Regions from separate parts of the Streptomyces sp. NPDC094147 genome, predicted to be linked through region 2. Evidence: predicted binding sites of a transcription regulator. Region 2 holds the regulator's gene; the other holds the start of a gene.
The links. Region 2 encodes HrcA, which represses chaperone genes, less so after heat shock. Its sites were predicted from a motif close to TTNGCACTCNGNNNNNCNGAGTGCNAA; they were not measured.
Positions count from the first base shown of each region.

Region 1: the regulator HrcA is predicted to act here: its motif matches at 1,341-1,367, upstream of groL (chaperonin GroEL).

Region 1 covers NZ_JBIWHT010000019.1:16,169-19,579, forward strand. The annotation lists gene groL (chaperonin GroEL) at 1-1,211, opposite strand, end outside; gene ACIQ8J_RS24635 (cold-shock protein) at 1,775-1,978, opposite strand; gene ACIQ8J_RS24640 (MoaD/ThiS family protein) at 2,378-2,653, opposite strand; gene thrC (threonine synthase) at 2,684-3,411, opposite strand, start outside.
Region 2 covers NZ_JBIWHT010000001.1:783,839-787,249, reverse strand. The annotation lists gene ACIQ8J_RS03630 (DUF3097 domain-containing protein) at 1-30, opposite strand, end outside; gene ACIQ8J_RS03625 (MBL fold metallo-hydrolase) at 61-780, opposite strand; gene hrcA (heat-inducible transcriptional repressor HrcA) at 937-1,956, shown strand; gene dnaJ (molecular chaperone DnaJ) at 1,957-3,093, shown strand; gene ACIQ8J_RS03610 (nitronate monooxygenase) at 3,335-3,411, shown strand, end outside.

The DNA of each region.
Region 1 (3,411 bases), on a different contig from region 2:
GCCGCCTTCGCGTTGCGAACGGCGTCCTCGATGCGGTGCTTGCGCTCCTTGAGCTCGACCTCGGTCGCGGCACCGGCCTTGATGACCGCAACACCGCCGGCGAGCTTCGCCAGGCGCTCCTGCAGCTTCTCGCGGTCGTAGTCCGAGTCGCTGTTCTCGATCTCGGCGCGGATCTGGTTGACGCGGCCCTGGACCTGCTCGCTGTCACCGGCACCGTCGACGATCGTCGTCTCGTCCTTGGTGATGACGACCTTGCGGGCGCGGCCGAGCAGGTCGAGACCGGCGTTCTCCAGCTTGAGGCCGACCTCCTCGGAGATGACCGTGCCGCCCGTGAGGATGGCGATGTCACCGAGCATGGCCTTGCGGCGGTCGCCGAAGCCCGGGGCCTTGACGGCGACGGACTTGAAGGTGCCGCGGATCTTGTTGACGACCAGGGTCGACAGCGCCTCGCCCTCGACGTCCTCGGCGATGATCAGCAGCGGCTTGCCCGACTGCATGACCTTCTCCAGGAGCGGGAGCAGGTCCTTCACCGAGGAGATCTTGGAGTTGACGATCAGGATGTACGGGTCATCCAGGGCCGCCTCCATGCGCTCCATGTCGGTCGCGAAGTACGCCGAGATGTAGCCCTTGTCGAAGCGCATGCCCTCGGTGAGCTCAAGCTCAAGACCGAAGGTCTGCGACTCCTCGACGGTGATGACGCCTTCCTTGCCGACCTTGTCCATCGCCTCGGCGATGAGCTCGCCGATCTGGGTGTCGGCGGCGGAGATGGAGGCGGTGGAGGCGATCTGCTCCTTGGTCTCCACGTCCTTGGCCTGCTCAAGCAGAGCAGCGGAGACGGCCTCGACGGCCTTCTCGATGCCGCGCTTCAGGGCCATCGGGTTGGCGCCGGCGGCCACGTTGCGCAGACCCTCGCGCACCAGGGCCTGGGCCAGGACGGTCGCGGTGGTCGTACCGTCACCGGCGACGTCGTCCGTCTTCTTGGCGACTTCCTTGACCAGCTCGGCGCCGATCTTCTCAAACGGGTCCTCGAGCTCGATCTCCTTGGCGATGGAAACACCATCGTTGGTGATCGTGGGGGCGCCCCACTTCTTCTCGAGGACGACGTTGCGGCCCTTGGGGCCAAGGGTGACCTTGACGGCGTCGGCGAGCTGGTTCATCCCGCGCTCGAGACCGCGCCGTGCCTCCTCGTCGAACGCGATGATCTTGGCCATGTGAAGTGGTCCTCCCGGACAGGGGTGGCGTTCTTCGTGGACCGCGCCGGTGCCCGCGACGGACGGCCTGCAGCCCTTGTGGTTCCTTGCCCCACCCGGCCTGCGGGCCTCACTGACCCGATCCAAGTTCTGTCACTCTCACTGGGAGAGTGCTAACGCCAATGATTAGCACTCGACCCCTGCGAGTGCAAGCGAGTCTCTTGAACCGGGGCCCTCCACTACGCCCCCTTGGCGGCGCGCCCGGCACCGGCGGGGGCTCCGCCCCCCACACCCCGGCTCCTCAAACGCCGGAGGGGCTTCCCGGTAATACGGCTGCGGACCGTGCGTGGTTGCTCGCGCAGTTCCCCGCGCCCCCAAGGGGCACTGTCCGGCGCCCTGTGCAGACATCCCAAGCCCGTCCGGCGATTGAGGACGAGCGCCGTTCAGGCGCGAACGGGGTCTGGGGCGGAGCCCCAGTGGCCACCGGGGCCCGCCACCGGGGGGACGGAGGAACGCGTGAAGGGGGCCACCCTTTCGGGAGCCCCCTTCATGCGTGAGTGCGTCGGTGGTCGATCGCGCCGAGATCAGACGGCGAGCTTGACCATGTCCGCCTGCGGACCCTTCTGGCCCTGCGAGATCTCGAACTCGACTCGCTGACCTTCTTCAAGGGTGCGGTAGCCGTCCATCTGGATCGCGCTGTAGTGGACGAAAACATCCGCACCACCGTCGACCGCGATGAAGCCGTACCCCTTCTCCGCGTTGAACCACTTGACGGTGCCCTGAGCCATGCCTAACTCCCCTATTACTGGCCCTTGCACGGGACCGCACTTCGCGGACCCGGGTCAGACCTCCACCCTCCGACAGGAGAGGGTGTGCGCCGGAACGCGTCGACCGCGGCTGAATGTATCTGCCCAACTGCCCTCTGCAACAGGTCAATCGGACGAGAATTCCGGGCACACTCGGGGCGCGGAATGCCATGAATTCAACATTCCGGGGCAAGTCGGGCCGGGCAAAGTGCACTTAAGGAGCAAATGGCTCGCACACTTTGACCCCATGTTGTCGCGTTCTCATATGCACTTGGCACACACGGCGAGGGGGCTTTCCCAACTGTACCGCGCTCAACCATGCAGAATTGCCCCCTCCGCTTCTCGTGCGGAGAGGGCAATTCGGGGAAACCGCGCGGCGGATCAGCCTCCGGCGACGGCCGGGATGATCGAGACTCCGGCGCCCTCGGGCGTGGCCGTCTCAAGGCCCTGCTCGAAGCGCACGTCGTCGTCGTTGACGTACACGTTGACGAAGCGGCGCAGCTTGCCCTGGTCGTCCAGGACGCGCGCGGCGATCCCGGTGTGGTTCTTCTCCAGGTCGGCGATGACCTCGGCGAGGGTCGCGCCCTCGGCGGCGACCTCGGCCCGACCGCCGGTGTAGGTGCGGAGAATCGTGGGGATGCGGACGTTCACGCTCATGGTCGGTACTCCTAGTCGTTCGGCAGTGGCTCAGTGGGCGAGGCCCGCGGCGCGGAACGCGTCCAGGCTCGGGCGGATCGTCGCCGTCGGGCCGGTGGTCGGGGCCACCGCGTCGAGGGTCTTGAGGCCGTCACCCGTGTTGAGAACGACCGTGGTGAGCGAAGGGTCGAGCAGACCGGCCTCGATCAGCTTCCGGGTGACGCCGACCGTCACCCCGCCCGCCGTCTCCGCGAAGATGCCCTCGGTGCGGGCCAGCAGCTTGATGGCGTCGACGATCTGCTCGTCATTGACATCCTCCACCGCGCCGCCGGTGCGGCGGGCGATGTCCAGGACGTACGGGCCGTCCGCCGGGTTGCCGATCGCCAGGGACTTGGCGATGGTGTCGGGCTTCTGCGGGCGTACCACGTCGTGGCCGGCCTTGAAGGCGGTCGACACCGGGGAGCAGCCCTCGGCCTGCGCGCCGAAGATCTTGTACGGCTTGTCCTCGACCAGGCCGAGCTTGATGAGCTCCTGAAGTCCCTTGTCGATCTTGGTGAGTTGGGAGCCGGAGGCGATCGGGATGACCAGCTGGTCGGGCAGCCGCCAGCCGAGCTGCTCGCAGATCTCGTACGCCAGCGTCTTGGAACCCTCGCCGTAGTACGGGCGCAGGTTGACGTTGACGAAGCCCCAGCCCTCGCCGAGCGGGTCGCCGATGAGCTCCGAGCAGAAGCGGTTCACGTCGTCGTAGTTGCCCTCGATGCCGACGAGCTCGCCGCCGT
Region 2 (3,411 bases):
GGGCGTCAGGTCAGGGCTGTAGCTGCGCATTCGACAGAGAATACGGCGGCCCGCCCGCCCCTACGAGCCGAACCTGGCCGCGAGTTGGTCCCGCTGGGCGCGGACGAAGGCCGCGTCCACCACCGCGCCGTGCCCGGGTACGTACACCGCGTCCTCGCCGCCCAGCGACAGCAGCCGGTCCAGGGCGGCCGGCCAGCGCGAGACCACCGCGTCCCGGCCCGCCTGGGGCTCGCCCGACTCCTCGACCAGGTCGCCGCAGAAGACGATCTCGGGCGATCCGCCGCTCGCCGGGACCAGGAGCGCCAGGTCGTGACCGGAGTGGCCGGGGCCCACGTTGGCGAGCAGGACCTGGCGGCCGCCCAGGTCAAGGGTCCACTCGCCGCACACCATGTGATGCGGTCTGACCAGCAGGTCGGCGGCCTCGGCGGCGGCGTCGTCCGGCACGCCCTGGCGCGCCGCGTCGGCGCGCAGCTCGTCGCGGTCCAGGGCGCGCTCGATCCCGACCGCCCCGAACACCTCGGCGGCGGCGAAGGCCGCCGTGCCGAGGACGTGGTCGAAGTGCGGGTGGCTGAGTGCGATATGGGTCACCCGGCGGCCGAACAGGGCCTCGGCCTGCGCCCGCAGCTCGGCGCCCTCCTGGAGGGTCGAGCCGGTGTCGTACAGGAGGAGTCCGTGCTCCCCGGAGACCAGCCCGGCCGTGGCGTCCCAGCCGGGCAGGCGCCTGCGGCCCACCCCGTCACCCAGGCGCTCCCAGCCGAACTCTTCCCAATTGACGTCCATGACGCGACGCTATCCGCAATCCCCCGGTGACGTCGCACGGTAGCGTGGTCGGCCGCCCTTGCTAGGGGCGTACCGGTCGGCCGTACACTGACCGGGGGGATTGCTGGCACTCGAACACAGCGAGTGCCAAACGGATGGCAACTGGAGGTGTGCGCGATGCTCAGTGAACGCAGGCTCGAAGTGCTGCGCGCCATCGTCCAGGACTATGTCGGCACCGAGGAGCCGGTGGGGTCCAAGGCCCTGACCGAGCGGCACGCCCTGGGCGTCTCGCCGGCGACCGTGCGCAACGACATGGCGGTACTGGAGGAGGAGGGCTTCATCGCCCAGCCCCACACCAGCGCCGGCCGGATCCCGACCGACAAGGGCTACCGGCTCTTCGTCGACCGGCTCGCCGGTGTCAAGCCCCTGTCGTCGCCCGAGCGCCGCGCGATCCAGAACTTCCTGGACAGCGCCGTCGACCTGGACGACGTCGTCGCCCGTACGGTGCGGCTGCTCGCGCAGCTGACCCGGCAGGTGGCCGTCGTGCAGTACCCGTCGCTGACCCGCTCGACGGTGCGGCACGTGGAGCTCCTCTCGCTCGCCCCGGCCCGGCTGATGCTGGTGCTGATCACCGACACCGGGCGGGTCGAGCAGCGCATGGTCGACTGCCCGGCGCCGTTCGGCGACGCCTCGCTCGCGGACCTGCGGGCCCGGCTCAACGCACGGGTGGTGGGGCGCCGCTTCGCGGACGTGCCGCAGCTCGTGCAGGACTTGTCGGAGTCCTTTGAACCGGAGGACCGAGGAACCGTTTCGACGGTCCTCGCCACCCTCCTCGAAACCCTGGTCGAAGAGACCGAGGAGCGGCTGATGATCGGCGGCACCGCCAATCTCACCCGCTTCGGACACGACTTCCCGCTGACCATCAGGCCGGTGCTGGAGGCGCTGGAGGAGCAGGTCGTGCTCCTCAAGCTGCTCGGCGAGGCCAAGGAATCGGGCATGACCGTACGCATCGGGCACGAGAACAACGCCCACGAGGGACTGAACTCCACGTCCGTCGTATCGGTCGGCTACGGTTCCGGCGGCGAGGCGGTCGCCAAACTCGGCGTGGTCGGACCGACCCGCATGGATTACCCCGGAACGATGGGAGCGGTACGCGCAGTGGCACGTTACGTCGGACAGATCCTGGCGGAGTCGTAAGTGGCCACGGACTACTACGCCGTACTCGGCGTGCGCCGCGACGCATCTCAGGACGAGATCAAGAAGGCCTTCCGGAGGCTGGCGAGGGAACTTCACCCCGATGTGAACCCCGACCCCAAGACCCAGGAGCGGTTCAAGGAGATCAACGCCGCTTACGAGGTGCTCTCCGACCCGCAGAAGAAGCAGGTGTACGACCTCGGCGGCGACCCGCTGTCGTCGTCGGGCGGCGGCGGTGCCGGGGGCTTCGGAGCCGGTGGCTTCGGCAACTTCTCGGACATCATGGACGCCTTCTTCGGCACGGCCTCGCAGCGCGGCCCTCGCTCGCGGACCCGCCGCGGCCAGGACGCCATGATCCGCCTGGAGATCGACCTCAACGAGGCGGCCTTCGGCACCACCAAGGAGATCCAGGTCGACACCGCCGTGGTGTGCACGACCTGCTCGGGCGAGGGCGCCGCTCCCGGCACCTCCGCGCAGACCTGTGACATGTGCCGCGGCCGCGGCGAGGTGTCCCAGGTCACCCGGTCCTTCCTGGGCCAGGTCATGACCTCGCGCCCCTGCCCCCAGTGCCAGGGCTTCGGCACCGTGGTCCCCACCCCGTGCCCGGAGTGCGCGGGCGACGGCCGCATCCGCTCGCGCCGCACGCTCACCGTGAAGATCCCGGCCGGTGTCGACAACGGCACCCGGATCCAGCTCGCGGGCGAGGGCGAGGTCGGCCCCGGCGGCGGCCCCGCCGGCGACCTGTACGTGGAGATCCACGAACTCCCGCACGACGTGTTCCAGCGCCGCGGCGACGACCTGCACTGCACGGTCACCATCCCGATGACGGCGGCGTCGCTCGGCACGAAGGTGCCGCTCCAGACGCTCGACGGCATGGAGGAGGTGGACATCCGTCCGGGCACCCAGTCCGGCCAGTCCATCCCGCTGCACGGCCGGGGCATCACGCATCTGCGCGGCGGCGGCCGGGGCGACCTCATCGTGCACGTCGAGGTCCTGACCCCGAGCAAGCTGGACCCCCAGCAGGAGGAGCTCCTGCGCCAACTGGCCAAACTCCGCGGCGAGGAACGCCCCACGGGCCAGTTCCAGCCGGGCCAGCAGGGCCTGTTCTCCCGCCTGAAGGACGCGTTCAACGGCCGCTGAGCCGAAAGAAACGAGGAGGGGCCGGCTTTCCCGGGCAGTACCGGGAAAGCCGGCCCCTCCTCGCGATGCCGGGCGGCAAAAGTCAGCCCCTCGTGGGGGTCCCTCCCTGGCCCTTAAGGCCTTGGGGGAGTTTGCGGAGCGGGGGTTCGGGGGCGGAGCCCCCGAGCAGGGTGGTCGGCCCCACCACCCCGGGCGGAAGAGGCGATTCGGCGCGAGAGCAACCACATGGCACGATGCGGACATGGCTTTGACCGATCTCTGCCGGTATCCGATCGTGCAGGCGCCCATGGCGGGCGGCGCCTCCGGTCCGGCACTGGC